2 regions of the Caballeronia sp. LZ034LL genome follow, and region 2 is predicted to be linked to the other one. Evidence: predicted binding sites of a transcription regulator. Region 2 holds the regulator's gene; the other holds the start of a gene.
The links. The regulator FliA, encoded in region 2, starts transcription of late flagellar genes. The targets are predictions, from matches to a motif close to CTAAAGTTTNNNNNNNNNNNGCCGNTA.
Positions count from the first base shown of each region.

Region 1: the regulator FliA is predicted to act here: its motif matches at 6,810-6,836, upstream of motA (flagellar motor stator protein MotA).

Region 1 is NZ_JARUXR010000004.1:636,383-648,596, reverse strand. It holds gene QCE83_RS30315 (AraC family transcriptional regulator) at 1-674, opposite strand, end outside; gene QCE83_RS30310 (response regulator transcription factor) at 904-1,647, opposite strand; gene QCE83_RS30305 (MFS transporter) at 2,168-3,460, shown strand; gene QCE83_RS30300 (MFS transporter) at 3,590-5,044, shown strand; gene QCE83_RS30295 (hypothetical protein) at 5,174-5,341, shown strand; gene QCE83_RS30290 (hypothetical protein) at 5,418-5,690, opposite strand; gene QCE83_RS30285 (helix-turn-helix transcriptional regulator) at 5,816-6,661, opposite strand; gene motA (flagellar motor stator protein MotA) at 6,935-7,807, shown strand; gene motB (flagellar motor protein MotB) at 7,841-8,821, shown strand; gene QCE83_RS30270 (Nramp family divalent metal transporter) at 8,902-10,233, opposite strand; gene QCE83_RS30265 (DUF4148 domain-containing protein) at 10,521-10,790, shown strand; gene QCE83_RS30260 (efflux RND transporter permease subunit) at 11,125-12,214, shown strand, end outside.
Region 2 is NZ_JARUXR010000001.1:2,936,896-2,949,109, reverse strand. It holds gene QCE83_RS13600 (thiamine pyrophosphate-binding protein) at 1-565, opposite strand, end outside; gene flhF (flagellar biosynthesis protein FlhF) at 903-2,690, shown strand; gene QCE83_RS13590 (MinD/ParA family protein) at 2,683-3,600, shown strand; gene QCE83_RS13585 (RNA polymerase sigma factor FliA) at 3,619-4,350, shown strand; gene QCE83_RS13580 (GGDEF domain-containing protein) at 4,412-5,416, opposite strand; gene QCE83_RS13575 (aromatic ring-hydroxylating dioxygenase subunit alpha) at 5,731-6,723, shown strand; gene QCE83_RS13570 (HIRAN domain-containing protein) at 7,302-8,048, opposite strand; gene QCE83_RS13565 (HipA domain-containing protein) at 8,058-8,969, opposite strand; tRNA gene QCE83_RS13560 (tRNA-Arg) at 9,072-9,147, opposite strand; gene QCE83_RS13555 (c-type cytochrome) at 9,497-10,387, shown strand; gene QCE83_RS13550 (UvrD-helicase domain-containing protein) at 10,477-12,214, opposite strand, start outside.

The sequences.
Region 1 (12,214 bases), on a different contig from region 2:
ATGCCGACGGTTGCCTTGAACTGGCGCGTGAACGCGCTGTGATCGGTATAGCCGCACAACGCCGCGACGTCCGTGACCTTGTCGTCCTGCGAGACCAGCAGCGCGGTGGCGGCGTCGAGCCGCGTCTTCAGCAGCACTTGCCGCGGCGTCAGGTGAAACACCTTGTGGAAATAGCGCTCCAGTTGCGCAATCGACATGTTGGCCATTTGCGCGAGCTGCCGCATGTTGAGCGGCTGGACGTAGTTCTCCTGGATGTGCCGGACCACGGCGGCAAGCCGGCTGTACGCGGGATGCGTGCCCTCGGCGGCCTGCAGGTCGCGCGATATGCCCGCCAGCCCGACGATCGCGCCTTGACCGTCCAGCAGCGGCTGCTTGCAGGTCATGCACCACCCCGGCTCGCGGCCCGGGTAGAGATGCAGTTCGAGCTGGTCGATGAGCTGATGTCCCTGCGCGATGATCGCCTGGTCCTGCGCGGTGTAGATGCGGCCGAAGCGGCGGGGAAACACTTCTTCGGCGGTCTTGCCGAGCAGCGCCGTCTTGTTGTCCTTGTAGCCGCAACGCCGCGCGAGCGTGCGGTTGACCATCGCATAGCGCGCTTCGCGATCCTTCACGAAGAACACGATGTCCGGCATGGCGTCGAACACCGGCGCGAGCTGGGCGAAATGCCCGAGCATGTCGGCAAGCGTGGATGCCGGAGGGCGCGCGATGAAGGTCCCGCTCGATGGGGCTGCCGTGCTCGTCATGCGTCGTGGTGTCGGGGTGCGGTCAGGGTGAGGTCGAATGCGGCGCGCCGGAAGCGCGGGATTCTGGCGCCCGATTATAAAAGCGCCCCGCCCTGAAAAAAATGCGTGCCGCCCCCATGCTGCATCGCGATACGACCCACGCTCACTGCTGCCCCGGCCGTCAGGCGGCGATCTGCGCGGCGGCGGACTCGACGCGCTCGTCGCCCCGTCCCTTGCCGTCGTCGTAGAGATGAAGCAGCCGATACCCGCTCTTGTAGACTGGCTGCAGCCGGAAGTTGTTGACCGGCTCGATTTCGAGCGCGAGCCGCAGGCGCGACACGTGGCTATCAATGGTCCGCGTGGTTTCGCGGAACTCGCGTCCCCAGACCATCGCGAAGATGTGATCGCGCGACAGCACCCGGCCGATGTTCGAGAAGAACAGCTGCGCCAGCCGGAATTGCGTACCGCTCAGCTGTACCGGCTTGCCGCGCACCGTGACGATCTGCTGGCGGGCGTCGAAACGATACGGGCCGATTTCGAGGCAGGCATTCGACGTGGTCGGATAGGCGCGCCGCAGCAGCGCCTCGATGCGCGCGCCGAGTTCGCCGGGACGGATGGGATAGACGACGTAATCGTCCGCGCCGGCGGTGAGCGCGCACACGACGTTGTGCTCGGCGCCGTCCGGCGTGGCGAACAGCACGGGTACGCGCTCGCCGAAGCTGGAGCGCACGGATTTGAGGAGATCCAGTCCGCACAGGCCGGTGGAATTCCAGTCGAGGATCAGCAGATCGACCGTGGAGCGCGACAGGGCTTTCGACAGCACGAGGCCGTCGCCAAAAGTCACGCAGGTATGGCCGAGTCGCTTGACGACGTCGCTGACGAGATTTCGATAACTCGGATCGGTTTGCAGAACGGCGACGCGCATGGTGTCTTACCTGATGAGTCCAAGGGACATGGAGCGGATGCGCGGGTAAAGGCATCCGCCGGGCGTCTCGTCGAAGGGATGAGACGGGCGCTTCGAACTCGGCATTCTGGGCAAGCACGCGCCGCTTTCCCATCGGACTCGTCTGAATTGTCAATGCATGTGTCCGGGCATAAGGACAATCTCGTGCCGTCTTATGCGCGCAACCGATGCAAAAATAGAACGGCATTTCGTTTTTTCGGCCGCTTACATCCGGTAACATCGCGCGTCTGGCTTTTCAGTCCCCGCTTCCGCCGTTTTACCGAGACGTCGCGTAGCAAGCTGCGCCGCGGCTCTCCGCCGCTTCCCGCAGCGCGGATGGACGGGCGGCGGCTCTCGACTCCGCGCCTGTCCGGTCATCGGCGTCTTCCACACCCGGATCCGCCGCGCGCCCATCCGGCGCACCCGACCCTTCCCGCATCGGGCACAGCCTCGTCCTGCCCGCGCGTCACGCGTGGTCTTTTCACTCACGGGTTTTCTTTCGATGCAGGCAACACCTCTGTCCGACGCCCCGCGCGCGGCCAGCCGCGCCCTCACGCGCGGCGACTACAAGACGCTCACGCTCGCCGCGCTCGGCGGCGCGCTCGAGTTCTACGACTTCATCATTTTCGTGTTCTTCGCACCGGTCATCGGCCAGCTGTTCTTTCCGCCGGCCATTCCTGACTGGCTGCGCCAATTGCAGACTTTCGGCATCTTCGCGGCGGGTTATCTGGCGCGTCCGCTGGGCGGGATCATCATGGCGCACTTCGGCGACCTGCTCGGCCGCAAGCGCATGTTCACGCTTTCCGTGCTGCTCATGTCGGTGCCGACGCTGCTGATGGGCCTGCTGCCCACGTATGCGTCGATCGGCCTGATGGCGCCCGTGCTGCTGCTCCTGTTCCGCGTGATGCAGGGCGCGGCGGTCGGCGGCGAAGTGCCGGGCGCGTGGGTGTTCGTGTCGGAACACGTGCCGGCGCGGCATATCGGCTATGCATGCGGCACGCTGACGGCCGGCCTGACGGCGGGCATCCTGCTCGGCTCGCTGATCGCGACCGGCATCAACAACGCGTTCACGCCCGCCGATGTCGCCGCCTTCGGCTGGCGCCTGCCGTTCCTGCTGGGCGGCCTGTTCGGGCTGTGCTCGGTCTATTTGCGCCGCTGGTTGCACGAGACGCCGGTCTTCGCCGAACTCAAGCTGCGCAAGTCGCTCGCGGCGGAGTTGCCGCTCAAGGCCGTGCTGCGCGACCACGGCCGCGCCGTGATCGTCTCGATGCTGCTCACGTGGATGCTGTCGGCGGCGATCGTCGTCGTGATCCTGATGACGCCGACGCTGCTCCAGAAGCAGTTCCACCTCGCCCCGGCGACTGTCCTGGTGGCAAACTGCGCGGCGACGCTGTTCCTGACGATCGGCTGCGTGCTGGCCGGCGCGATCGCGGGCCGGATCGGCGCGGGCAAGACCATTTTCATCGGCGGCCTGGCGCTGGCGGTGTCGTACTGGATGCTGTTCCGCGAAGTCGCCGTCGATGCCTCCGCGCTCCTGCCGTGGTATTCGGTCGCGGGCTTTTTCGTCGGCGTGATCGGCGCGATTCCGTTCGTGATGGTCAAGTCGTTCCCCGCCGCCGTGCGTTTCTCGGGCATCTCGTTCTCGTACAACGTCGCGTATGCGGTGTTCGGCGGACTGACGCCGATCGTCGTTTCGCTGTTCATGAAGTCGAGCCCGCTCGCGCCCGTGTGGTATGTCGCCACGCTGTGCGTCGTGGGCGCGCTGACGACGCTGTTCATCAAGAACGCCCGTTAAGTTCGGGTTTTACGCGGAAAAATGGCGCACTTGCTGATGCAGTGCGCCATTTTTTCGTCTGCGTGTCCGGTTTTCACGTTTCAAGCCAGCCCGAAACATCGAACGCGCGACGCGCCTACGATGGTCGGCATGAACTCGAACCTTTCCTCCTCCTCTGCGCATCTGTCCGGGCGGCAGAAGCTCGTCGTGACCGCGACCAGCGTCGGCTTTGTCGTGTCCCAGCTGGATGTGTCCATCGTCAATGTCGCGCTGGCGAGCATCGGCCGCGATCTGGGCGCGAGCGTCGCGAGCCTGCAATGGACCGTCGACAGTTATGCGCTCGCGTTTTCCGCGCTGATGCTCTCGGCCGGTTCCCTCGGCGACCGCTTCGGCGCGCGGCGCATGTTCCTCGGCGGATTGCTGCTGTTCGGGCTGGCGTCGCTGGCGTGCGCCTTTTCGGTTGACGCGCCGCAACTGATCGCCGCCCGCGCGGCGCAGGGTGTCGGTGCTGCCGCGATGCTGCCGAACTCGCTCGCCCTGCTCAACGCGGCATGCGGCCACGATCAGCGGTTGCGCGCTCGCGCCGTCGGGCTCTGGACGGCGGCGGGCGCGGTATCGATTGCGTCGGGGCCGATCGTCGGCGGCGTGCTGATCGCGGCCTTCGGCTGGCGCAGCATTTTCTGGGTCAATCTGCCGGTCTGCGCGGCGGGCATCGTGGCGACGTTGCTGTGGGTGCGGGCCGCGCAGCCAAAGAATGCACATGACGCGCGCAGTCTCGACCTGCCGGGGCAGGCGCTCGCTATCGTCGCGCTGGCGGCGCTGGTGGGCGCAGTGATCGAATGGCGGCCGCTCGGGATCGCTCATCCGCTCGTGTGGGGCGGGCTTCTGCTCGCGCTGGCGGCGGGTAGCGGTTTCGTGGCGATCGAACGTCGGAGCGCGTCGCCGATGCTGCCGCTCTCGCTGTTCGCCGAGCGCACCTTCAGCGCGGCGGTGTTGTTCGGTATCGGGGTGAATCTCACCTACTATGGAACGGTGTTCATTCTGAGCTTGTACCTGCAACGCGTGCTCGGCCATACGCCGCTGCAAACGGGCCTGGCGTTCCTGCCGCTGACGGGCGGGTTCCTCATCTCGAACCTGGCGAGCGGACCGGTGGTGGTGCGTTTCGGCTCGCGCGGTCCGATGATCGCGGGTGCGCTGCTCGATGCCGCCGGTTTCATTGCGCTCTGTTTCGTCGATGCGCACACGCCCACGGCCGCCCTGCTCGTGCCGTTCCTGCTGATTCCGACCGGCATGGGGCTCGCGGTGCCCGCGATGACGACCGCCTTGCTCGGCACCGTCGGTCAGCAGCGCGCAGGGACGGCGTCGGCGGTGCTCAACACGGCGCGTCAGGCGGCGGGGGCGATCGGAGTCGCGGCGTTCGGCGCGCTCGCGGGTCACGGGGACGGCGCGGCGGGCGCGGCGCATATCGTCGATGCCGTGCGCTGGTCGGCCGGAATTTCCGTCGCGATCCTGCTGGGGACGGCACTGGTTGCGCGTCAGGTGAGCAATCCGGCGGAGACGGACAGGGACCGTGCGCGCAATGCGCTCTCCAAGAATCTTGAATAAACACGGCAATCGAGACGTGCCTGTCAGCGGGTACGCCTGTTGCAACGATCAAGCGAGACGCCCGGCGCAGTCCTGAACAGAAGTCAGCTGCCTCGGAGCCTGAAGCCATCCAACCTCAAGGAGAAGCTGATGTCGACGCTGCCCCGTTCCCCCGAAGAGCCGTACGAGCCGGATCCCGACGAATTGTTCGATCCCGATGCGGCGCCGAACCCCGACGACCCGGACATGCCCGACGGCCCGGATTCCGCCACGCCGATGGTGCCCGCCGATCCGAAGAACGGCGAACCGCGCCTGTAGCGCCAGGCTGATGAACAATGCCCGCGCGGCTCGATGAACCGCGCGGGCATGTGTGTGTAACCGACTGTTTTAAAGCCTAGAGGCTCGTGGTCTGCACGGCGCCGGTTTCCAGTGCGCGCTCGATGAGCGCTTCCTGCTGGGCCTTGCGAACGGCATCGGCCACGAGCGACGCGGGCGCTTCCACTTCCGCCTTGATCGTGCCGATGATGCCTTCGGCCTGGACGATCACCAGTGACTCCGCCGAATCCGCGCGGCTGATGATGACGCGCGGCGGGCCGCCGCCGTCGGCGATGCTTGCGCAGAACTGCATGCTTTGCCCGCCGATCACTTGCTCGAATGTTTGAATCATCGCTATCTTCCGCGTTGGTTGGACAAAAGCTCACCAGGCTCGAACTGCACGGCCTGCCTTTCTCTCATCGATCCGTCTGCCCCCACTAGGTTCCATTCTGTAAGCCCCTGCGCGCCGGCGCAAGCTCAGCGTCGTGCTTCGGCGAGCCGGCCGAGAACAGCGGCGGTTGCGTCGTCGGCGGGAAACAGGGCTTCGATTGCCAGCTCGGACAAGGTGATGTCGACCGGCGTGCCGAACACCGTGGTCGTGCTGAAGAACGAAAGCATGCCATGCGGCGTGCGCAGACGCAGCGGCACGACCACCGGATCGGGTTCGTGACGCCTGGATTGCGGTGCATGGACGTGCGCGGGCGCGGGATACGCCTCCAGCTCGGCGTGCAGCGCCAGCAGCACCGGATCGCCCGACACCTCCACCTGCCGATGCAGCCGCGCGAGCAGATGCGCGCGCCACTCGTGCCAGTTGTCGATGACGCCGGCGAGGCCGCGCGGGTGCATCGAGAGGCGCAGCGCGTTGACGGGCAGCGCCAGCAAGGCGGCATCGGCGGATGCGATCAGCGGCGGCAGCGCCGCGTTGGCCGCGACGATGTTCCAGTGGCGGTCGATGGCAAGCGCAGGAAACGGCTCGTGGCCTTTCAGCACCAGTTCCACGGCGCGGCGCGCATTGGCCATCTGCGGATCGGCCAGGGCCCGCTCCCGATACAGCGGCGCGTAGCCCGCCGCCATCAGCAGCGTATTGCGCTCGCGCAGCGGCACATCGAGCTGTTCGGCAAGCCGCATCACCATTTCCCGGCTCGGCAGCGCACGCCCCGATTCGACGAAGCTCAGATGCCGCGTGGAGACATCGGCCTCGCCGGCCAGGTCGAGCTGGCTCATGCGTCTTCGCTGACGCCATTCGCGCAGCAGCGCGCCGACGGTGGCGTTCGGGCCGGAACGTGCAGGGTCGTCGAAAGCCTGTGCGAGGGTCGAGTTCATGCGGACGATCTTAGTCGAACCGGATGCGCACGTTCCATTACCTGCCGGGTCATCCAGGCTCGACGGCCTCCCGCCCGGGGCACGGATTGCCCGGAACGTAACATTTACGACGCAAACATTTGCGCAGAAAAACTTGCTCCGAAGACCCTTCATTTCCCGTTCTTACCGGCCGTTAAGAGCCTGAACAAGCGAACAATGCGTCGCGAGCCGTGCGCGTCTTTTCTTTAAGCAAGCACGCACGGCCCGCGGCGCGCGGAAAACTGCGGAGAAATCATGTTTGTCATCATCGGATGGGTGGTGGTCATTGGCTCGGTGATCGGGAGCTTCATCGGCGTCGGCGGCCACCTGGCCGCGCTCGTGCAGCCGTTCGAGCTGCTGTGTATTTTCGGGGCGGCGATCGGCGCATTCGTCGTGTCGAATCCGACCGCGACGCTCAAGAAGACCCTGCAATCCATCCCGAAGGCGTTCAAGGGCGGCGGCTATACGAAGGAGAAGTACGTCGCGCTGATCGCCCTGCTGTACGAACTGCTTCAGAAGGCGCGCAAGGAAGGCATGATGGCCCTCGAAGCCGATGTCGACGCGCCCGAATCCAGCCCGCTGTTCCAGAAGTACGAGCACGTGATGGCCGATCATCATCTGCTCGACTTCATCGTCGACTATCTGCGCATGATGTCGGCGGGCAATGTCAACGCGCTCGAGATGCAGGACCTGATGGACGAGGAACTCGAGACGCATCACACCGAAAGTTCGGTTGCGGCCAACGCGATTCAGAAGATGGCCGATGGCCTGCCCGCGTTCGGTATCGTCGCCGCCGTGATGGGCGTGGTGCACACGATGGGTTCGGTGGGCGCGGCGCCCGCCATTCTCGGCGAGATGATCGCGGGCGCGCTGGTCGGCACGTTCCTCGGCATTCTGCTGGCGTACGGCTTCATCGGCCCGCTCGCCGATCTGCTCAATGCAAAGGGCGCTGCCGAAGCGAAACCGTTCCAGTGCGTGAAGTCGGTGCTGCTTGCTTCGATGAACGGTTACGCGCCGACTATCGCGGTGGAATTCGGCCGCAAGGTGCTGTTCACAGCGGACCGTCCGAGCTTCAAGGAACTGGACGACGCGGTGCGCGCGACCAAGATGCCTAAGTCGGCTTCGTAACTCTATCGCGCACGCAAGAAGGAATTCACTCTCATGGCTGAGAAACCGTCACGCGATCCGTTGCAGTCCGTGCTTGCACCTACCGTGGTCGTGAAGCGCAAGAAGAAGGCGCACGGACATGGGCATCATGGCGGCGCGTGGAAGATCGCCTACGCCGACTTCGTCACCGCGATGATGGCGTTCTTCCTGCTGATGTGGCTGCTTGGGTCGACATCGAAGTACGACAAGGAAGGCATCGAGCAGTATTTCAATACGCCGTTGTCTGCGCTGTTCGGCAACGATGGCGGTGCATCCACGCATACCAGCGTGATTACCGGCGGCGGTCAGGATCTGTCGAGCACGCGTCCTGGCGAAGGCAAGAAGAGCCAGACGCAGCCGGTGCCGCAGACGATCGCGCGGGCGGCTGTCGCCATGGAGGATTTGCAGAAGCTTCAGCAACTGAAGCAGAAGCTGACGGCGCTGATCGAGCAGACCCCGGCATTGCGCGCATTCAAGGATCAGATCCGGATTGCGATCACGAGCGAAGGCTTGCGGATCGAGATCGTGGATTCGCTCAATCGGCCGATGTTCGCTTCCGGCAGTTTCAAGCTTGAAGGTTATGTGACGACGATCTTGACCAACATCGGGGCTTCGCTGAACGACGTGGACAACCGCGTGTCGATCGCGGGACATACGGATGCGGTGCCCTACTCCGGCGGTCAGGCCGGGTATTCGAACTGGGAGCTGTCGAGCGAACGCGCGAATGCGGCGCGGCGCGCGCTGGTGGCCGGCGGGATGAAGGAAAGCAAGGTGCTGCAGGTGCGCGGGCTGGCTGACGTGCTGCCGCTGAACAAGGATGTGGTCGATGAGCCGACTAATCGGCGGATCAGTATTCTCGTTCTTAATAAGGCCGCGGAGCAGGCGTTCTTCAAGGACGGCGGAAGGACGACGGTCGATCAGGGGCAGACGGTTGAGGCCGCGATTCCGGCCGCGGTGGCGGCGAAGTCGAATGGGGCGGTGAATGTGGTGAAGTAGAGCTGCGGCCAACTGGGCCCGCGAATGAAACACGAATTTGGATCGTGTTTCGCTTCGCGGGCTCTTGACCCGACGTGAGTTCACCCCACCCACTCCCCCACCGTCTGCACGACAAGCCAAACATTCGCGGCACTGATCACCACGAACAACCCCCACGCGACCACCTTCATCCAGCACGCGTTGACGAACTCCCCCATGAGCCTTTGATCGCTGGTCATCCGGATAAGCGGATACAACGCAAACGGCAGTTGCAAACTCAACACAACCTGACTCCCCACCAGCAGCTTCCCCACCGCCCCATTCCCGAGCCAATAAACCCCGATCAGCGCAGGAATCAACGCCAGCGCCCGGGTAATGAACCGTCTCTGATAACAAGGAATCTTGAACCTCAAGAACCCTTCCATGATGACCTGCCCCGCAATCGTCCCGGTGAACGTCGAACTCTGCCCGGACGCGAACAGCGTCACCGCGAACAAGACCGCCGCCAACCCTGTCCCCACGATCGGCGCCAGCAGCTTATAAGCGTCCTCGATCTCGGTCACCTGCGTATGCCCGGTCGCATGAAACGCCGACGCCGCCAGGATCAGGATCGCTGCATTGATCATCAACGCGAGAATCAGCGACACGATGGTATCCAGCCGCGACAGCGAAATCGCGGAGCGCAGACTCGATCGGTCCCGCTCGACTACCCGCGTCTGCACGATGGACGAATGCAGATAAAGGTTATGCGGCATCACAGTCGCGCCGAGAATACCGATGGCGAGATAAAGCGGCTCCCGCTGGCTCAATGCATGGATCGAAGGCACGAGCCCGGCCGCCACCGAAGGCCAATGCGGCTTCACGAGCACGAGCTCCACCACATATCCGATCCCGATCGTCGCAATCAGCCCGAGCATGATCGCTTCGAGATCGCGAAAGTTCTTGCCCTTGAGTCCGAGCACGATGAGCGTATCGAACGCCGTCAGCACGACGCCCCAGATCAGCGACACGCCGAAGAGCAAATGAAACGCGAGCGCACCGCCCAGCACTTCGGCCAGATCACACGCAATGATCGACAGCTCGGCCAGCACCCACTGCGCATTCGCCACCGGCTTCGCATAGCGTTCGCGTGACAACTGCGCAAGATCCTTCCCCGTGACGATGCCGAGCCGCATGGCAAGACATTGCAGCACCATCGCCGCGAGACTGGACAGCACGACGACGAACAACAGCCCATAGCCATAACGCGATCCGGCTTCGATATCCGTCGCCCAGTTCCCCGGATCCATGTAGCCGATGGAAATGAGCAAGCCGGGCCCCGCGAATTGCAGCAGCTTCTTCCAGAGTGGCGCGCCGGACGTAACGGCCACGGAGCCTTTGACTTCGGAAGGACAGAACGGCGCGGTGGCCGTAGTCGGCAGATTGAACGGCAATTTATCGATCCCCACTGCGATGCTTGATTGAACCCGGCGCGAACAGCACGTTCGCCCAAGCCGGCGAGTCTATCACCGGCCTTCGACCTTTACAGACCACCTCCCCGCTGCCTTCAACGCACCTTCGACGCCCCTTCACCCACGATTCAGTACGTGTTCCAAACTGACGAAAGCGTCATTTGAACGCCAGCATGTCGTCACCACCCCAAACATAGAATGGGCCCGTGGCCGTGCATGACTTGCACGCATGCGCCGCATTCATCGTCACCACGCTCGAGGAGTCCCCCATGAAACTGATTACCCGCTTCGCGATCGTCGCACTCGCCGCCACTCCACTCGCCGCGCTGGCCCAAACCGATGGACTGACGCGCGCCCAGGTCAAGCAGGACCTGCAACGCGTCGAGCAGGCAGGCTACAACCCGTCCGAACGCGATGCCTTCTACCCCGATAACATCCAGGCCGCCGAAGCCAAGGTGCAGTCGTCGAGCGCCTACGGTGCATCGACCGATGGTTCCTCCGCAGCCGGACAACCCGCCATGCAGCAACCCGCCCAGTAACCAGCAAGCCCACGCTTCATCCCGTCGAGACCCCGCGCGGTTCCCTCCCTCCGCGAGCGTTCCCGCGCCGTCTCGCCGCTCGTCCGCTGCCGGAGATGACCGGCGCACACGCCGTCGTATTCCCGATTCGCAAGCGATGAACGCGCCCTTTCAAACGCTTGCTTTCAAATCGCCTAATCTGACATACGCGCCATATTCACGCCACATTGTCGTTGGCGCGCGGCCACTACCATAGCGTCACGGCAAATCTTCGCCCGCCTAGTCCGTCATTGCGTCCCGCGCGCCGCATGCAAGCTCGCCGCCGCGCCCTTTCCAAGCTCTTCCGAACGACTCAATGTGGATAGTCAACGTTGCGCTGAAGCGGCCCTACACGTTCATCGTGATGGCCATCATGATCCTGCTGGCGACGCCCTTCGTCCTCTTGACGACGCCAGTAGACGTACTCCCTGAGATCGACATACCCGTCGTCAGCATCATCTGGAACTACACCGGCCTTTCCGCGCAGGACATGGCCAACCGCATCACGTCAGTCAACGAACGCAGTCTGACGACCACCGTGAACAACATCGAGCACATCGAATCGCAGTCGCTGCAAGGCATCGCGATCATCAAGCTCTTCCTGCAACCCATGGCGAACATCCAGACCGCGATTGCACAGACCGTCGCGGTCGAACAGGCGCAGTTGAAGCAGATGCCGCCCGGCGCCACGCCGCCGCTCGTCATCAGCTATTCGGCGTCGAGCATCCCGGTGATCCAGCTCGGTCTCTCCAGTCCGAAGCAATCGGAACAGGACCTGAACGACACCGCGCTCAACTTCCTGCGTCCGCAACTCGTGACGATTCCCGGCGCCGCCGTGCCTTATCCGTACGGCGGCAAGAGCCGCGTGATCTCCGTCGATCTCGACACGCGCGCGCTGCTCGCCAAGGGCCTTACGCCCACCGACGTCGTGCAGGCCGTGAACGCCCAGAACCTGATCCTGCCGACCGGCACCGCAAAGATCGGCCCGAAGGAATACACGATCAACATGAACGGCTCGCCCGCCACCGTCGCGGGCCTGAACGACATTCCCGTGCGCACCATCAACGGCGCGACCACCTATCTGCGCGAAGTCGCGCACGTGCGGGCCGGCGCCACCCCGCCGACCCCCCCCCTCCGCCAGGACGGCCATCGCGGCGTGTTGATCTCGGTGCTGAAGAACGGCAACTCGTCGACGCTGTCCATCGTCAACACGCTGAAGGACCTGTTGCCGCAAGCACGCGCCTCGCTGCCGCCCGATCTCAAGATCAGCGCGCTGTTCGACCAGTCGGTCTTCGTCAAGGCGGCCGTGCAGGGCGTGGTGCGTGAAGCGCTGATCGCCGCCGCGCTCACGGCCGCGATGATCCTGCTGTTCCTCGGCAACTGGCGCAGCACCTGCATCATCGCAA
Region 2 (12,214 bases):
AGCGCGGCAGCGGCGGGATGGCGGCGAGCGTCTCGGTCAGCATGTCTTCCGGCAGCGCGAGCACGACCGGTCCGGGACGCCCGGCCGTCGCGACGTGAAACGCGTGACTCAGGTATTCCGGCACGCGGCGCGGGTCGTCGATCTGCGCGACCCACTTCGCCATCTGGCCGAACATGCGCCGGTAATCGATCTCCTGGAACGCCTCGCGGTCCATGTGATCGCGTGCGCACTGGCCGATGAGCAGCAGCATCGGCGTCGAATCCTGAAATGCGGTGTGCACGCCGATCGACGCATGCGTCGCGCCGGGCCCGCGCGTGACGATCGCCACGCCCGGACGTCCGGTCAGCTTGCCGACTGCCTCCGCCATGTTCGCCGCGCCGGCCTCGTGGCGGCAGACGATGGTCTGGATGTGCGCGGTTTCGTCGTGCAGCGCGTCGAGCACGGCGAGGAAGCTCTCGCCGGGCACGCAGAACACGCGCTCGACGCCGTGATGAACGAGCGCATCGACGACGAGACGGGCGCCGGTGGTCTGGCTTTCGGAAGAGGCGTGAGAAGCAGCGGACATCATGCGATGAAGTCTCCTTGAAATGTCCGGAAACGCCTCGGTTCGATGCCGGAGAGGTGCCGGACGGTGAGCGACGTGCCCTCCAGCTTACGCGTTCGGGCACGCGTTCGGCCACACGCGGTCCGGGAACATTTGCCGGCGGCGGGCGCGCCATGTTCCGGCCCTGAGGTGTCGATCAGCCGTCCATCAGCCGAAATACCCCTTTTTCCCACCCTTTATCCAGCGATGGGCTTAAGGGGAACTTCGCAATAATGGCTTCACTGAAAAGCGGGACCGGCAGGCAGGCAGGCCGGTTCGCTCGCAACGATCGCCGTATCACACCTCATCGGGGGCAAGTTTGAACATTCGTAGATTCATCGGCGCGAACAGCCGTGACGCACTGCGCCAGGTTCGTGAAACGCTCGGTCCCGATGCCGTGGTGTTGTCGAATCGCACGCTGGACGACGGCTCGGTCGAAATCGTCGCGGTGGCGGACAGCGACATCGCTTCGATCTCGCCCGCCGCGCAGGAGCAGGCGGTGCGTTCGGGCGGCGCGTCGCGCGCGGCGCTGGCCGCAGCGGCGGCAGCGATCCCGGTGAAACAGCAGGCAGCCACGAACCCCTACGTGAACGGCGACGTGTTTTCCTCCGTGTTCGGCGCAACGGCCGACGACGAAGACGACTTCGCTTCTTCCGCCGACGACACGTCCCCCACGATGGCCGACACCAACCCGTGGCTGATCGAACACGCGAAGCGTCTGGCGCAACAGGCGTCGATGCCGTCGAACCGCCCGCTCACGCCGTCGGCAGCGATTGCGCGCGGCATGGGCGTGCCGGTGACGACGCTGTCGCAGGCGCCGGTCCAGTCGACCGCCCGGTCGACCGAATTGGAAGCCGGCAAATTTGCGCTGCGTCAGCAGCAGCCGGCCCGCGCCGAAGCGGCGCCGCAGCCGGCCGTGCAGCAGAAGGTCGAAACGCCGGACTGGGCGCGCGAAGCCGCGCAGGTCGCTGCCCGCCGCGCCGCGCACAAGATCAACACGAGCGCGCCGCACGCTGAAACGCCGGCGCCGGCCGCCGCGCCCGCCACGCCGGAAAGCGTCTTCGAAGGCCTGCCCGCGAATGCGGCGGCGGTCGTGACCGAGGCGATCCGCGCGCGCATGCAGCAGGTCGTCAACGACACGGTGATGAACGAACTCTCGTCGATGCGCGAGATGATGGAAGAGCACTTCGCCGGCCTGATGTGGAGCGAGCGCCAGCGCCGCAACCCGACGGGCGGCGCGCTGACCAAGCGCCTGTTCTCGGCCGGTTTCTCGGCGCAGCTCGTGCGCATGGTGATGGACAACATGCCGGAGATGGAGAGTGTCGAAGGCGCGCTCGAATGGGTGCAGCAAGTCCTCGAAAGCAACATTCCGGTGATGGACAGCGAAGACGCGCTGATGGAGCGCGGCGGCGTGTTCGCGCTGATGGGCCCGACGGGCGTCGGCAAGACGACCACCACGGCGAAGCTCGCGGCGCGCTGCGTGATGCGCTTCGGCGCCAGCAAGGTTGCGCTGCTTACCACCGACAGCTACCGGATCGGCGCGCACGAGCAACTGCGCATCTTCGGCAAGATCCTGGGCGTGTCAGTGCACGCGGTGAAGGACGCCGCCGACCTGCAACTGGCGCTGTCCGAATTGCGTAACAAACATATCGTGCTGATCGACACGATCGGCATGAGCCAGCGCGACCGCATGGTCTCCGACCAGATCGCGATGCTGTGCGGCGCGGGCCATCCGGTGCAGCGCATCCTGCTGCTCAACGCGACGAGCCACGGCGACACGCTGAACGAAGTCGTGCAGGCCTACAAGAGCGCGCCGGACCAGCCGCCGCTCGCGGGCTGCATCCTGACCAAGCTCGATGAAGCCACCAATCTCGGCGGCGTGCTCGACACGGTGATCCGCTACAAGCTGCCGGTGCATTACGTCTCGACCGGACAGAAGGTGCCGGAGAACCTGTACGTCGCGACCAAGCGTTTCCTCATCAAGAGCGCGTTCTGCATTCCGCGCGACGGCTCGCCGTTCGTGCCGAACGACGAAGAAGTCCCCGCGCTGCTTTCCGCGCTGTCCGCGCGTGCCTCGACCGACATGCATGGGGTGCACTTTGGATAAGTTCGTGCTCGATCAGGCAGAAGGTCTGCGACGGCTCCTCACGCGAGCTGGCTCGCGTGTGGTGGCGGTTGTGGGCGGCCCGGCGGGAATCGGCTGTACGTCGACGGTGGTGAATCTCGGCGCGGCGCTGTCGGTGCATGGCAAGGATGTGCTCGTGATCGACGAGCATCGCAACGCGGCTTCGGCCAGCCGGCTCGTCGGTATCGAGGATGCCGGCGCCGCCGCCGCGGTTATGACGGGCCGCAGCACGCTCGCGGACGCCGCCGGGCGCACGCCGTTCGGTTTCTCGCTGCTCGCGGCGCCGCGCGATGAACGCATCAGCCATGACGCCGCGCAATGCCGCGCGCTGCTGGATGGTCCGGCGGACATCGTGCTGATCGACGCGCAGCTGGACCGGTATGGCGCGCTCTCGTCGCTCGCGGCGCAGGCGCATGACTTTCTCGTTGTGACGCGGGTAGCCGCGTCGGCGATCACCGAGGCGTATGCGTGCATGAAGCGTCTGCACTACGCCCATGCGATCGGCCAGTTCCGCGTGCTGATCAATCACGTGCAGAACCCGGCCGATGCGGCGGTCGCGTTCGACAACCTGTCGGGCGTCGCAAGCCGGTATCTGGCTGTGTCGCTGGTGCAGGCGGGATATGTGTCCGAGGATGCGCGCGTCGCTCGGGCTAAGGAACTCTCACGCTGCGCAGTCGAAGCGTTCCCGGCCACGGCCGCGGCACGCGACTACCGCGCGATTGCGGCGGAGCTCCTGCACTGGCCGATGCGCCCCGCGCCGTATGCGCGTGCGGCGAACGGCCAGGCGGACGCGCGAATTCCGGTTGGCGACTCTGAGCAGGGCGGACGGGAGACGGCGCATCGTGCAGCCGCGCTTCACGAACTGGCCATGAGCAGCACGGCGTCGATGTGATCAAGATAGGTGACCAAGATGTATAACGCCCAAGGCAAACTCTCACAGTCCGAAACGCTGACGAAATATGCACCGCTCGTTCGCCGGCTGGGGCTTCAGCTCGTCGCCAAGATGCCGGCGAGCGTCGATCTCGACGATCTCATCCAGGCCGGCATGATCGGCTTGCTGGACGCGGCCGGCCGCTACAAGGAAGACCAGGGCGCGCAGTTCGAAACGTATGCGAGCCAGCGGATCCGCGGCGCGATGCTCGACGAACTGCGTGCCAACGACTGGCTGCCGCGCAGCATGCGCAAGACGTCGCGCGAGGTGGAATCGGCGGTGCACAAGGTCGAGCAGAACCTCGGCCGCTCCGCCAGCGAGACGGAAATTGCCGAGCACATGAACATGCCGCTCGACGAGTATCAGTCGATGCTGCAGGACCTGCACGGCGCGCAGCTGATCTATTACGAAGACTTCGACCGTTCCGCCGATGACGAGCCGTTCCTCGACCGCTATTGCGTCGATCGTTCGGATCCGCTGTCCGCGCTGATGGACGACAGCCTGCGCGGCGCGCTGATCGAAGCCATCGACCGGTTGCCGGAACGCGAGAAGCTGCTGATGAGCCTGTACTACGAGCGCGGCCTGAACCTGCGCGAGATCGGTGCGGTGATGGAAGTAAGCGAGTCGCGCGTGTGCCAGCTGCACAGCCAGGCGGTGGCGCGTCTGCGCACGAAGCTGCGCGAACAGGCCTGGACCGGCGCCGAAGCGTGAAACCCGACGCTTGAACGGTGACGCATGACACGGATGGCCCGCAGCGATGCGGGCCATTTTTTTAGCTGGTTTCGAAGTCGTGGGTTTCGGCGAACACGGTCTTGCCGGCGCCCAGACTTTTCGCGCGATACATCGCGCGGTCGGCGGCGCGCAGCACCGTGTTCATGTCGGACGGGCGCGCGATCGTCGCGCCGGACAGCAGGCAGGCGCCGATGCTCGCCGACACCGATACCGCCCGCTCCTGCACTGACGTGATGGCGGCGAGCGCCGAATGGATGCTGTCGGCCACGGCGAGCACCGCCGAGCGGTCCCGCACCTGATGCGCGAGCACGACGAATTCGTCGCCGCCGAGCCGGGCGATGGTGTCGGTCCGGCGCAGTCGCGCCTCGAGCTGATGGGCGAACGATTGCAGCAGCACATCGCCGACGGCGTGCCCGTAGGTGTCGTTCACTTCCTTGAAACCGTCGAGGTCGATCAGCAGCAGGGCCGTGGCGTCATCGGCGTCGTGGCTGGTGGGCGGCGCGGCCATCGCCCGGTTGACGATCTTCTCCAGCGCATAGCGATTCGACAGTCCGGTGAGCGGATCGGTGGACGCCTGGCGCGCGAGATCCAGATTGAGCTTGCCGAGACGGTCGACGAGCACGCTCAGATACACCGATGCCCCCAGCACGCTCAATCCCAGGCCGATCGCGGCCGGCAGATTGGCATGCCACCACGGTTGTCCGAGGCCGAGCGCGATCACCACGATGAGCGCCGTCGCACAGGACACCGCGAGCGTGCGCTTGCCATAGCGGCATCCCGAGCCGATCAGGAACCAGAACATCACCCAGATGAGCGGCAGCGCGCTGGCGCCGCCGGCCGCGAGCGCAAGTCCGAGCAAGGCTTGATCGGCGATGGTCGTGAGCGTGAGGCGCGTCAGGGACGTGGCGCTCGCGCGGCTCACGACGAACAGCGTCAGGGCGCCGTAGGACACATAGAGGGCGACGAGCCGCACGACCATCGAGGCATCGTGTGACGGGCGCCACCACTCGAAGAGGCCATACGCGAGCAGCACTGCTGTCCCCATCCAGACACGAAGCGTGGCCTGCTCCCGTTCGGGACTCCGGTGCCCGGACCCGATGAAAGCCTGGATCCGGCGTGCCGGTTGATGCGCCTGCTCCATATGAACCCCTGGATGGTGATTTCTTGCTGTTATGGTGTGCTGCTGTCTCTTTTTTTGCGGCCCCGTCGCGGGAAGCGGTGCGAAGGTGTTGCATCGGGTTGCACCGTCGCGCGACCCGCTATTCTGCTACTTTTTGCGATTTCGCTGCAGGATCGGTTGGGGAGAATGCGGTGTCTTGAATCCTCCCGCTTTCCGCTTCCTGCTTACGGCTCATGACAATGAACAACAACGCTTCTTCCCTGCAAGGCGAATGGCTGGCGGTCTGCAACAGTGAGGACGTGCCGGAGGGCGGGGCGCGAGGATTCGTCGTCGCGGATGAGCGCATCGTCGTGTGGCGGGACAGTCTCGGTGCAGCGCATGTGTGGCGCGACTACTGTCCGCATCGCGGGGCGCAGCTGTCGCTCGGAACGGTATCGCGCGACTGGATCACCTGTCCTTATCACGGCTGGCGGTATGACATCGAGGGGCAATGTCTGCATATCCCGTCGAATCCCGCACTGCGTCCGCCGAAACGCGCCTGCGCGACGACCTTCGTCAGCGAGGAGAAGTACGGCGTGGTCTGGATGTGTTTCGGCGAGCCCGCGTATGCACTCGACTTCTATCCGGAAGCCGATGTGCCCGGCGGGCGCCGTATCAATCTTGCGCCGCAGACGGTGAGGTCATCGGCACCGAGAGTGGTCGAGAACTTTCTCGACATGGCCCATTTCTCCTTCGTGCACGCGGGGATTCTGGGCGAGCAGGCGCATACCGAGGTGCCTGATTACGAAGTCGTTCCTGTGGATGGCGGACTCGAAGCGCGGCAGTGCCGTTACTGGCAACCGGCCGGCATGCCGGGGCAGGACGACGGCGCGATGATCGACTATGTGTATCGCGTCAGGCGGCCGTTGATTGCGAGCCTCACGAAGATGGCCGCCGGCGGGCAGGGCGCGCTGCACATCATGCTGGTGGCGTCGCCGGTGTCGGAGACGGAAACGCGGGCGTGGCTCGTCTCCATTCATGAAGACGACTCGACGCACAGCGATCGGGAGCTTTATGACTTCAATATGGAGATCCTGATGCAGGACACGCCGATAGTCGAATCGCAATGGCCGAGGTGCTTGCCGCTGGAACTCGATGCGGAGCTGCATCAGAGGTGCGACCGGATGTCGGTGGCTTACCGGAGATGGCTGGCGGAACGGGAGTTCGGGTGGGGGACGACGGGTGGGGCGTAGCGGGAGTCTTGAGATTGGCGCGCCCGGCTGGGATCGAACCAGCAACCCCTGCCTTCGGAGTCGATTTATTACAAACCGCTTCCGTCCAGTCACGTCCTAGATATTTCCTTCAGAGTCGTAAGGTCACTAGTATTTGTGAGCCTCATTGACTCTTCCATACGATCCTCGGCGTGTTGATCGGGTGACGCGTTGCCGATCGTGTACGGCGCGAGTGCGCCGGGTCAAAGCGCATCAATGGCTACGTCTATGAAGAAGATCAAACGTAATCAACGAGGAAAGTTGGAAGCACGGAATGACCGATCGGTAGTCGGCGCAAGTGCATTACGCTGTGACAGCGCAAGGTATGCCGGGGGGCTTGATCGATGGCCAGTTGCCCGCCCGTCAGAACGGGCCGGTCATACTTCAGCCGATGGATGCGGACCGGACCGTTCAGTCGAATATTCGACCTAGAAATTACAACCTTAAAGATCGCCGGCAAATTCACGCAGAAAAAGATAATTGGTACCGCTCAAACGACGACGGTCATCTTCTGTTCGAGAACACGGCCAAAATCAGGCGTCATGGTCAGGCGCACACCGTTACGCGGCGGCGGTCTCCCGTCCAAGCAACTCGAAGTCCGCATGATTCACAAACGGAGCATATCCGTTGCCCCACGGCGCTGTTACTGTACAAAGCAGTCGCATGTCCAGCGGCGCATCGACGTTCACGCACCGGACTGTGACGGAAACGGCTCCAGGATCCTCCGTCAAAAATTTTGTGATGTCTCGCGCGTAGTATTTGGGGCAATAGCCGACGAGATGCGATGGCGGAAGCGTAGACAGGCACAATGCGAATTCATCATGTCCGTTTTGGCAGTCGCGCAAGAGCCGAAGCGTATCGCCTTGCTTGAGGCTCGCAATAGCATCTAGCGAACTCTTCGGAATGTGCCGCAGCGCGCGGGCGAAAAATGAGATCTGGTAACGTCCGTCGGCAGTCCGCTTGGGCTGAGGAAACAATTCGACTGAATCTGTTCCTCTCACGCCTCCGGTCATGGCCAACACATTCAATGGGTCAGAATCCAAGTTAGTCAAACCGATCCACCGAAGGTAATCCCGGTACTCGGGGCGGGACTTCGGAATCACACGATTTGCGAACACCGGGAACAGGGTGCTCGACTCATACGTCGCATGTACATCGCTGAGACGCCCGAACGGATGAAAATTGGGCGCGCGCAACACGCCTCGTGTGTACGCAAACTTGTAGATGCCGTCCACACGGGTTAGCTGACCCACAGGAATCCATTCCCTTGATTCGGCATCTTGCCAAGCGACAAACAGTGTGTCCATCTTCTTCCCCTAAAGGGCCAGCAGCCTTGCGCAGTTGTGCTGCAAAAGCTGCCTGGTGAATTCTTTGGTAACTTCCGTGGCGTGTGTTCCCGGAATTAGATCAACAAGCGACGCAATGACGTCGGGTGTTACCGCACGTAGTTTGTTGAGCCATGCTGCCCCGGCGGCTGGGCGCTGCTTCATGGCATATCCGAAAGCGTCAATGGTCGACAGTGGTTTTGCCTTCTCCGTCGCCATTGGCGGATACAGGCCGGAAGTAGCGCGAGCAACATATGCCGACATCTGCTGACGCGAATCGCGCGTCGTCAAGATCTGTATTCGGCGTTCGTCTGTTTCGTTTCGACCCATGCTCGACCCGTGATCATAGGAAGGGGCAAGATGAACGTCCTTGCCGAATCCACGCACCAATCCCCAGTTCTGATTGTGCCGGTCCTGATTCGCAATCCAAGCGTCGAACATAAGGTATCCGACGAACACGTCAATTGCTGTCTCAATTCCGGGGCAAGCCAAAAAATCCACCGGCGGGCGCACCTCTGACACTGCACGAAAGTACGAGAAGACACGGCTCACTGTGTGGCTTCGGTCCCGGTAAAACTTTGTATCGGCGTCGTCGGCCGCCGCTTCAACCCCGCCAAGCAATTCGTTGCCGTGGATCAAGCGACCGCCATCCGGGACGAAGCTCTTGCTGATGACGCCCGTTCTTTGCCGAAAGTTTGCAAGCTCATAGTACGCGTGGGGCAAACCCACCACAAGGGCGAGCTCCGCAGCTAGCCTTTCAGCCCAGTTCTCGCCGGTGTTCGGACGTCCCTCCTTGAAGAGAGCTCGGCCTAGATGCTCATCCTCGAACCAAAACTTGTACTTCGTCCCAATTTGCTCGGTGATCTCTGCAGCGTCATCAGGAACTGTGAAAACCGCAAACATTAAGCATCTCGCAGAACGGACTGAATAAGTCCGCAAAAAGTCGACGCACAAAAAAGCCCGCCGAGTAGAGCGGGCCAGTCGTTTTCATTACCTCATTGAGATTGGCGCGCCCGGCTGGGATCGAACCAGCAACCCCTGCCTTCGGAGGGCAGTACTCTATCCATTGAGCTACGGGCGCATCGGCGGTGGGCTGCTTATTTACAAGGTAACAAGGCAAGCGGCTCGAAGAAAGCCAGCTGCAAGGCCCACGCGAATCCGAGAGGATACCTGTTTTCCATGACTCCGTCCATCGCGCGGCGCTGCAATCTCGATGCCCGCTTGCGCCTCAAGCATCACACGATTCGGGTAAACGCCCGTCCGGTCGTGCTGTCGCCCTGTGCCGCCGTCCAAACGTTCCGTCTATAATCGACCGAGCCTTTCCCCACGGCTTGTCTCGGCGCACGGTCTGAGCGCCAAGGCAATGCATGCGGTAGCTGTCACGCTGTCACTGAACCGACTCACACCAAAAAACGGGAGACGAGACAAGCATGAGCGAAGCACCCCACGGAGCCCCGATCAAGACGCCCGGTCAACTCATCGTCGCGATCATTGCGGGATTCGGCATTCCAGTCGCCATCATCATTCTGCTCGCCGTCTATGTGAACAACTCGACGCGCACCGGCGCAGGCACCGATATCGAAGCCTCCGTGAAGGAGCGCATCGCGCCCGCCGCCCAGGTCGATGTCCGCGACGCCAATGCCCCGCGCGTCTACAAAACCGGCGAGGACGTCTTCAAGGCCGTCTGCTCCGCCTGTCACGCCGCCGGCACCGCCGGCGCGCCCAAGTTCGGCGATGCCGGTGCGTGGGCGCCGCGCATCAGCGAAGGCTACGACACGCTGTTGCACAACGCGCTCAACGGCAAGGGCGCGATGCCCGCCCGCGGCGGCACGAATCCCGACGACTACAGCGACTTCGAAATCGCGCGCGCTGTCGTCTACATGGCGAACAACGGCGGCGCCAAGTTCGCGGAACCCGCGCAACCGGCGCCGGGCGCCGCGGCAAGCGCAGCGGGCGCTGCTTCCGCACCGGCGGCTGCGAGTTCCAACGACAACGCACAGGCCGCAGCTGCCGTCGCCGCGCTGGCATCGGTGCCGCAGGCCGCACCGGCCCCGGCTGCCGGCGCCCAAAGCGCCGACGCCGCGCAAGCCGGCAAGGCGCTCTACGAGCAGGTCTGCCAGGCGTGTCACGCAGCAGGCGTGCTCGGCGCTCCGAAGTTCGGCGACAAGGCCGCCTGGGCGCCGCGTCTGAAAGAGCCGATGGACACCGTCTACAACTATGCGCTGCACGGCAAGGGCGCGATGCCGCCCAAGGGCGGATCGAACGCGCCGGACGCCGATGTCAAGGCCGCCGTCGACTACATGGTGAACGCGTCGAAGTAAGAGGCCAGGCCGCAAAGCAAGGAACCCTGCGCACGCGAGAGTCGCAGGGTTCTTTTTTTGACTGCACCGAATGAACCCCGGCGCGGGGATCAGCTCTTCTGCAGCATCGCCTTGAGCATCGCCATCCGGTCCTTCGGCGACAGCGGCGCTTCTTCGGCAGTCGGCGGCGGCGCGTCGTCGAGCAGCATCTCGGGAATGAAGCGCGACGGTTCGCACACCACCGTCTCACGCGCCCGCTTGCGCTTCTTGCACCAGTTCAGATGCAGACTGCGCTGCGCCCGCGTGATCGCGACATACATCAGCCGGCGTTCTTCTTCGATGCGCGCATCGTCGACGGGCGTATCGTCGTCCGAGCCGCCGCGATGCGGCATGATGCCTTCCTCGACGCCCACCAAAAACACGTGCGGATACTCCAGTCCCTTCGACGCATGCACCGTCGACAGGCGCACCGCATCCGGATCCTCTTCCTTGCCTTCGAGCATCGACATCAGCGCGACGGTCTGGATCAGTCCGAGCAGGTTCTTGCCTTCGTCGGCGAGACCGTCGGCGGTGTCGAAGCCGGTCTGCTCCGTGCCCAGCGCGGCTTCGGGCTTCGTGCCCTTGCGCTTCAGCCATTCGAGGAACTCGAGCACGTTCTGCCACTTCGACTGCGCCTGCCGTTCATCGTAGGCATCGTAGAGATACGACTCGTAGTGAATGGCCTCCATCATGTCATCGAGGACTTCGGTGGCCGGATCGCGCGCGGCGCGGTCGGACAGCCGGCGAATCCACTCGCAGAACGTGCGCAGCGGCTCGACCTGCCGCGCCGACAGACGCGCCTCGATGCCGCCCATGAACACCGCCTCGAACAGCGACACCTTCGCCGCGCCCGCGAACGCCCCCAGCGCTTCGAGCGTCGTGTTGCCGACACCGCGGCGTGGCGTCGTGATCGCGCGGATGAACGCGGGATCGTCGTCGGGATTCGCGATCAGCCGCAGATACGCGATCAGATCCTTGATCTCGGCCTTGTCGAAGAACGATTGGCCGCCCGACAGCACATACGGAATGCGTTCACGACGCAGCACCTGTTCGAAGATGCGCGCCTGAAAGTTGCCGCGATAGAGAATCGCATAATCGCGGAACTGCGTGCGTCGCTCGAACTTGTGCGCCGAGAGCCGGAACACGACGGATTCCGCCTCGTGCTCTTCGTCGTTGCAGCCGGTGACGGTGATCGTGTCGCCCATGCCGTGCTCGGACCACAACTTCTTCTCGAACAGTTTCGGATTGTTCGCAATGACGTTGTTCGCCGCGGTCAGAATGCGCACCGTCGAGCGATAGTTCTGCTCCAGCTTGATAACGTGCAGCTTCGGAAAGTCCTTGCCGAGCTGCGCGAGATTCTCGATCGTCGCGCCGCGCCAGCCGTAGATGGCCTGATCGTCGTCGCCCACGGCCGTGAACGCGGCGCGCGGCCCGGCCAGCAGCTTCACCAGTTCGTACTGGCAGGTGTTGGTGTCCTGGTACTCGTCGATCAGCAGGTAGCGCAGACGGTTCTGCCACTTGTCGCGCACCTGCTCGTTCTGCGCGAACAGTTGGGCGGGGCGCAGGATCAGATCGTCGAAATCGAGCGCCTGATAGGCATGCAGCGTGGCCGCGTAGCTGCGATAGACGATCGCTGCCTGATGTTCGTCCTCATTGCTGGCGAGCACCGACGCCTGATCGGGCGACACCATCGCGTTCTTCCACAGCGAGATGATCGACTGGATCTTGCGGATCAGCCCCTTGTCCGTGGTACCGAGCTGCTCCTGGACCATGCCGAAGCAATCGTCGGAATCCATGATCGAGAACTGC